Regions from separate parts of the Sulfitobacter sp. 1A10359 genome, predicted to be linked through region 2. Evidence: riboswitches for the same ligand, from Rfam matches in the RefSeq annotation. Region 2 holds a riboswitch; the other holds the start of a gene.
The links. Region 2 has a riboswitch for thiamine pyrophosphate ahead of thiB (thiamine ABC transporter substrate binding subunit). Riboswitches for the same ligand answer to the same signal wherever they lie in the genome.

Region 1 (3,405 bases), on a different contig from region 2:
GACGTAGAGCGGATGGCGCGGGTGCAGCAGGCGGATCGGGCGGGTGAGGGCGATCTCAGGCGCGCGCAGCAGGATCATCTCGCCGCGCACGGCACGCAAACCGGGCAGAGCGTCGCGGGCCACCATGCCGCGGCAGTCGATCACCGGGCCTGTGACCTCCGAAGGGGTGAGGGCCGTGGTCTTAACCGTCACGCCCTCGGCGGCCAGCGCATGGGTCAGGTCTTGCAGCGCTTGGCGCGGGTTCAGATGCGCTTCCTCGGCAAAGAACAACCCGCGGCGATGGCGCCCGGCGAGGTCCGGCTCACAGGCCGCGATGGCTTCGGCGTCGCAGTCGCTGTGGCCTTCGGTGCGGGCGGCGAAACGCTGCAATTCCGCGCGGTCCCGCTCGGGGGCGAGGACCAGCGTGCCCCGATGGGTGACTTCCGTGATCTTCCCCCATAGCGCCGCGGCACGCCGCCCATGGGTTACCACCGCAGGCTCGCTCAGCGCGCCTTCGCAAAAGGGGGCGAGCATGCCGCCCGCCCACCACGAACAGCCGTGCGGCCCGGGCGGGCCTTTGCGGTCAACGAGCCTTGGCCGCAGCCCCTGCGCCAGACAGGCCCGCGCGGCCCAGAGCCCTGCCACGCCCGCGCCGATGATCGTGACATCACTCATGGGGCCAAACGCCGTGAAAATGATGCACCGGCCCGTGGCCATGGCCGATGTTGAGGGCGTCCGCCGCGGCAATGGCGCGTTGCAGATAGCTATGGGCGGCTTCCACCGCCTGCGGCAGAGGCTGGCCCCGCGCCAGACCGGCGGCAATGGCGGCAGAGAGCGTGCAGCCGGTGCCATGGGTGTTCGCCGTCTGCTGGCGGGGCGCGGAAAGGCGCAGGGTGTCGGCCTCGGAAATCAGCAGATCGACACAGGTCTCGCCCTTGCCATGGCCGCCCTTCATCAGCACCGCGCGGGGGCCGAGCGACAGCAGCGCGCGGCCCTGCGCGAGCATGGTGGCCTCGTCGGTGGCTTCTTCTGTGTCCAGCAGCCGTGCGGCCTCGGGCAGGTTTGGCGTCAGCACATAGGCGCGGGGCAGCATCCGGTCGCGCAGGGTTTTGACCGCTTCGGCAGAGAGGAGCGCATCGCCGGATTTCGCCACCATCACCGGGTCGAGCACAATGGGCGCGGCGCAGTCGGCCAGCTCCTCGGCCACGGCGGAGATCGTGGCCGGGTCGCCCAACATGCCAATCTTGACCGCGCCGATGGCCAGATCGCCAAAGACCGCCGCCATCTGCGCGCGGATCATCGCAGGCGCGATCATGGCGACCGCGGTGACGGCGCGGGTGTTCTGTGCGGTCACGGCGGTGAGCACGCTGGCCCCATAGACGCCAAGCGCGCTGAAGGTCTTGAGATCGGCCTGAATCCCCGCCCCGCCGCCGCTGTCGGACCCCGCAATCGTTAGTGCTTGAAACGCCATTCGGCCCCCCATTCGTTAGATGGGCCGAGGGCATGGAGATACGGGGTAAACGACCGCCCGGATGGGCCGATGCTTGCTTCCGTTCCCTACGCCGGTACGACCCGGATCAGGTTCGATGGGTCGGTTTTCACCTCTCAGCCTTGCGGCACCCCAACGGATTTCCGGCAGGCTAGCGAGGGGCGTTCAGAGGGTCAACAGGGGATCGGTTATTTATTGGTTTGCTTTTTATATCATGTAGTTGCGGTGTGTACCTCATGCATTGCATGAGGATTCGTTAATGAAAATCCCGCGATTTGGGGATCACCTTGGCATCGCGCGGGTGGCCGTGCATGGCCACCTGACCGGGCAGCGGATGGGTTGGGTGATCGCCGCGCGTCGTGATGCCGGGCATCGGTGCCTCCGATAGTGCTGCCAGCCGGTCAGAGCGGTTCTCAAGCCGCTCGGCCACCACGTGTATCACCCGCCCGTCGGTCTGCACGCGCCCCTCCACGACCAGAAGCCGCGACGACATGATCGTGGGGCGGTAGAGCTTGAACATATTGGGCCAGATCACGAGGTTGGCGACGCCAAATTCATCCTCCAGCGTGATGAAACACACCCCCTTGGCGCTGCCGGGTTTCTGGCGCACCAGCACCAGCCCCGCCAGCTTTACCCGCCGCCCGTGGCCCATGCGCGAAAGGTCCCGGGCCGAGGAAAACCCCTGCGCCGCAAGGCTCCCGCGGTAGAAGGACATCGGATGCGCCTTCAGCGACAGGCGCAGCGTCTGGTAGTCGGCCACCACCTGCTCCGCCTTCGGCATCACCGGCAGATGCACCTCCGGCTCCGGGCCGCGGGCCGAGGCTTCGACATGGTCGAAGATCGGCAAGGCGGGCGCGTCGCGCAGCCCTTGGGCCTGCCAGAGCGCTTGGCGCCGGTCGATCCCCATGCTGCGCATCGTATCGGCGGCGGCGAGCTGGCGGATCGCCTTGGCATCCAGCCCGGCGCGGCTCTTGAGGTCTTCGACATCCGCGTAAGGCGTCTCGCGCCGGTCCATGATCCGCGCGCCCGCCTTTTCCTGCAGGCCGTCCACCATGCGCAGCCCCAAGCGCAGGGCAAAGCCCTCGCCACAAGGCTCCAGCGTGCAGTTCCAGTCCGAGAGGTTCACGTCCACGGGCCGCACCTCGACCTGATGTTCACGCGCATCGCGCACGATCTGCGCCGGCGCGTAAAACCCCATCGGTTGCGAGTTCAAGAGCGCGCAGGCAAAGGCCGCCGGGTAGTGGCATTTCATCCATGACGAGACATAGACCAGCTTGGCGAAACTCGCCGCATGGCTTTCGGGGAAACCGTATTCGCCAAAGCCCTTGATCTGGTCGAAGCAGCGCTGCGCGAAGACCGGATCGTAGCCGCGTTTTGTCATGCGGCCCACCATCTTGTCCTGCAGCTTCTCGATCGTCCCGCGCGAGCGGAAGGTGGCCATGGCCTTGCGCAGCTCGTTCGCCTCGGTCGGGGAAAACTGTGCCGCGTCGATGGAGATTTTCATCGCCTGTTCCTGAAAGATCGGCACGCCCAGCGTCCGGCTGAGGATGCTGAAAAGCTCGTCCTGCGGATAGGCTGGGCCGGGGGCGGGGTAGACGACGCTCTCCAACCCCTGACGGCGGCGCAGATAGGGGTGGACCATGTCGCCCTGAATGGGGCCGGGGCGGACGATGGCGACTTCGATCACCAGATCATAGAAGACGCGGGGGCGCAGTTTTGGCAGCATGGCCATCTGCGCGCGGCTTTCCACCTGAAAGACACCAAGGCTGTCGCCGCGGCAGAGCATGTCGTAGGTCGGTCGCCCCGTGGCGTCGTCCTCGTGATCCTCCACCGGCACCGTGGCCAGTTCCAGCGGGCGGTCGTAATGCGCCTCGATCAGGTCGAAGCACTTGGCGATGCAGGTCAGCATGCCGAGCGCGAGGATATCGACCTTGAAG
Region 2 (3,405 bases):
AGATCAGGATCACTGGAATGGCAAAGAAGGAGCGGAAGAAGACAGACTCCCCGGCGGGAACCTCGTCGGCCAGCGATTTGATGATCGCGGACATGCAGGTGAAAAGCAGGATCGCCGTGATTTTCAGTCCGACACCAAGGGCGGGGCGGGCGGAGAAATCATCGACTTTCATGCTTTGATCCTCACGCCTCGGGGCCAATTATGCCGCGGTTCTGGCCAATCTGTCCGCGATGCAGCAGCAGGTGATCCAGCAGCACGCAGGCCATCATCGCCTCGCCCACCGGCACCGCGCGGATGCCGACGCAGGGATCGTGACGGCCCTTGGTGATGATCTCGGTCTCTTCGCCCTGTTTCGTGATCGTGCGCCGCGTGGTCAGGATGCTGGAGGTCGGCTTCACCGCGAAACGCAGCACCACATCCTGCCCGGTGCTGATCCCGCCCAAGATGCCGCCGGCGTGGTTCGAGGAATATTCCGGCCCATCGGGTCCCATGGTGATCTCATCGGCATTCAATTCGCCGGTCAGCATCGCCGCCGACATGCCCTCGCCGATCTCCACGCCCTTGACGGCATTGATGCTCATCATCGCGGCGGCCAGATCGGTGTCGAGCTTGCCATAGACCGGCGCGCCGAGGCCCGCAGGCACGCCGCGCGCCGTCACTTCGATGATCGCGCCGACGCTGCTGCCCGATTTGCGCAGCCCGTCGAGGTAGTCGGCCCAGTCCGCCGCTGCTTTGGCATCCGGCACCCAAAAGGGGTTTTGGTCGATCTGGTCCCAGTCAAAGGCATCGCGGTCGATCTTATGCGGCCCCATCTGCACCATGTAGCCGGTGATCTGAAGCTCCGGCGCCAGCGCCTTGATCGCCTCACGCGCCAGACCGCCCGCCGCCACCCGCGCGGCGGTTTCCCGGGCCGAGGAACGGCCACCCCCGCGATAGTCGCGGATGCCGTATTTTTGGAAATAGGTGATGTCGGCGTGACCGGGGCGGAACTTGTCCTTGATGTCGCCGTAGTCTTTGGAACGCTGATCGGTGTTCTCGATCATCAACTGGATCGGCGTGCCGGTGGTGACCCCTTCGAAGGTGCCCGACAGGATCCGCACTTCATCCGCTTCGCGCCGCTGAGTGGTGTATTTGTTCTGGCCCGGTTTGCGCTTGTCGAGCCAATGTTGAATCATGCCCTCGTCAATCGGCACGTCGGGGGGGCAGCCGTCGATGGTCGCCCCAAGGGCGGGCCCGTGGCTCTCGCCCCATGTAGTGACCCGGTAAAGATGGCCAAAGCTGTTGATCGACATGGGCGGACCTCCTGTTGTCAAACCCTTAGCCGGGCCAGCGCCCTGCCTCAAGGGGATTTGCCTTGCCAATTGTGCAGGTCCGATCTACCCCTGACGCTACCTCGGGGGGCCTTTGGGCTGAGATGTGCATGCTGTGCGGACCCGTTGAACCTGAACCGGTTAACACCGGCGGAGGGAAGGTCAGGACAGACATCCACCTTTTACCTTTCGCCGCAAAAGGAGGATGCGATGAAGTATCTTACACTTGCTGCGGGCGTCATGGGCGCATCGGCCGCATGGGCCGAGACGCCTGAACTGACGGTCTATACCTACGACAGTTTCGTCACCGAATGGGGGCCGGGCCCGGCCATCGAAGAGGGGTTCGAGGCCCACTGCGGCTGCGATCTGAAATTCGTCGGCATGGGCGACGGTGCGGCCTTGCTGGCGCGGCTCAAGCTTGAAGGCGCACGGTCCGACGCGGATATCGTGCTGGGGCTGGACACCAGCCTTGTCGCCGCCGCGAAAGAGACCGATCTGTTTGCGCCGAGCGGGTTGCAGGCCGACTATGACCTGCCGATCACTTGGGAAGACGAGGTCTTCGTGCCCTATGACTGGGGCTACTTCGCCTTTGTCCACGGCACCGATCTGGGCGCGCCCGGTAATTTCAAAGCGCTGGCCGAAAGCGATCTGAAAATCGTGATCCAAGACCCGCGCTCCTCAACGCCCGGTTTGGGCCTGCTGATGTGGGTCAAAGCGGCATACGGCGACGACGCACCTGAGGTTTGGGCAGGACTGGCGGATAACGTCGTGACCGTGACCAAAGGGTGGTCCGAAGCCTACGGACTCTTCCTCGAAGGCGAAGCCGATATGGTGCTGAGCTACACCACCTCTCCGGCCTATCACCTGATCGCGGAGGAGGACGACAGCAAGACCGCGGCGCTGTTCGACGAGGGCCATTACATGCAGATCGAAGTGGCGGGGAAGCTCGCCGGGTCGGATCAGCCGGAACTGGCGGATCGGTTCTTGCAATACCTCGTCTCTGATGCCGCGCAATCGGTGCTGCCGACGACCAACTGGATGTATCCCGCCGTGACGCCCGAAGGCGGTCTGCCCGCAGGGTTCGAGGGCATGATCCAGCCCGGCAAGGCGCTGTTGGTACCGAACGGCGAGGTCCCCGCGCTCCGTGAGGAGGCTTTGGACGAATGGCTGACCGCGCTGTCGCGTTAAGCGGCAAGACGGGGCTTTTCGCCGCCGCGCTGGTGGCGGGGCTGATCCTTGCCGCTTTGGTCGCCGTTTTCGCGGCAGCCGATGTGGGCGCAGGGCTTGGCCCGGCGGATTGGGCGGCGGTGCGGTTTACCGCGACGCAGGCGGTCTGGTCGGCGGTGCTTTCGGTGCTGCTGGCCGTGCCGGTGGCGCGGGCCTTGGCGCGGCGGCGGTTCTGGGGGCGTGGGGCGCTGATCACGCTGCTGGGCGCGCCTTTCATTCTGCCGGTGATCGTGGCGGTGCTGGGGCTGCTGACCGTCTTTGGCCGCTCGGGCGTGCTGAACCAGTTTGGCGCGGCTCTTGGCCTGCCGCCGGTGTCAATCTACGGGCTGCATGGCGTGGTTCTGGCGCATGTCTTCTTCAACCTGCCGCTTGCGACGCGGCTTTTGCTGCAAGGCTGGCAGAGCATCCCGTCCGAGCGGTTTCGGCTCGCGGGGCAGCTCCAGATGACGCCGCGGGCGCTGTTTCTGGCGCTGGAATGGCCGATGCTGCGGCAGGTGCTGCCCGGTGTGGCGGCGCTAATTTTTGTGATTTGCCTGACCAGTTTCGCCGTGGCGCTGACGCTAGGCGGTGGGCCGCGGGCGACGACGGTTGAATTGGCGATCTATCAGGCCTTTCGGTTTGACTTTGATCTGGGGCGCGCCGCGCTTCTGTCCGTGGTGCAGCTTGTTCTGGCTGGCGCAGCGGCGGTGGCAGCGCTTTGGCTGATCCCGCCGATCAGCTTGGGCGGCGGGTTGGACCGCCCCCTGCGCCGCTGGGATGCGCGGGGCGGCGTGCAGCGAGCGTTGGACGGGCTGGTGATCGCGCTCGCCGCGCTGTTCTTGCTGCTGCCGCTGGGGGCCGTGGTGCTGCGCGGGCTGGCGGGGGTCGC

Region 1: another riboswitch for thiamine pyrophosphate. It lies ahead of thiD (bifunctional hydroxymethylpyrimidine kinase/phosphomethylpyrimidine kinase); the one in region 2 lies ahead of thiB (thiamine ABC transporter substrate binding subunit).

What each region holds. Positions count from the first base shown of each region.
Region 1 covers NZ_JBIFGB010000001.1:604,607-608,011, reverse strand. Annotated here, with positions in the region: gene ACGYK2_RS02995 (FAD-dependent oxidoreductase) at 1-654, opposite strand, end outside; gene thiD (bifunctional hydroxymethylpyrimidine kinase/phosphomethylpyrimidine kinase) at 647-1,450, opposite strand; TPP riboswitch at 1,517-1,613, opposite strand; gene ACGYK2_RS02985 (error-prone DNA polymerase) at 1,725-3,405, opposite strand, start outside.
Region 2 covers NZ_JBIFGB010000003.1:495,845-499,249, forward strand. Annotated here, with positions in the region: gene ACGYK2_RS10795 (DMT family transporter) at 1-172, opposite strand, end outside; gene aroC (chorismate synthase) at 183-1,292, opposite strand; TPP riboswitch at 1,385-1,486, shown strand; gene thiB (thiamine ABC transporter substrate binding subunit) at 1,521-2,498, shown strand; gene ACGYK2_RS10810 (thiamine/thiamine pyrophosphate ABC transporter permease ThiP) at 2,474-3,405, shown strand, end outside.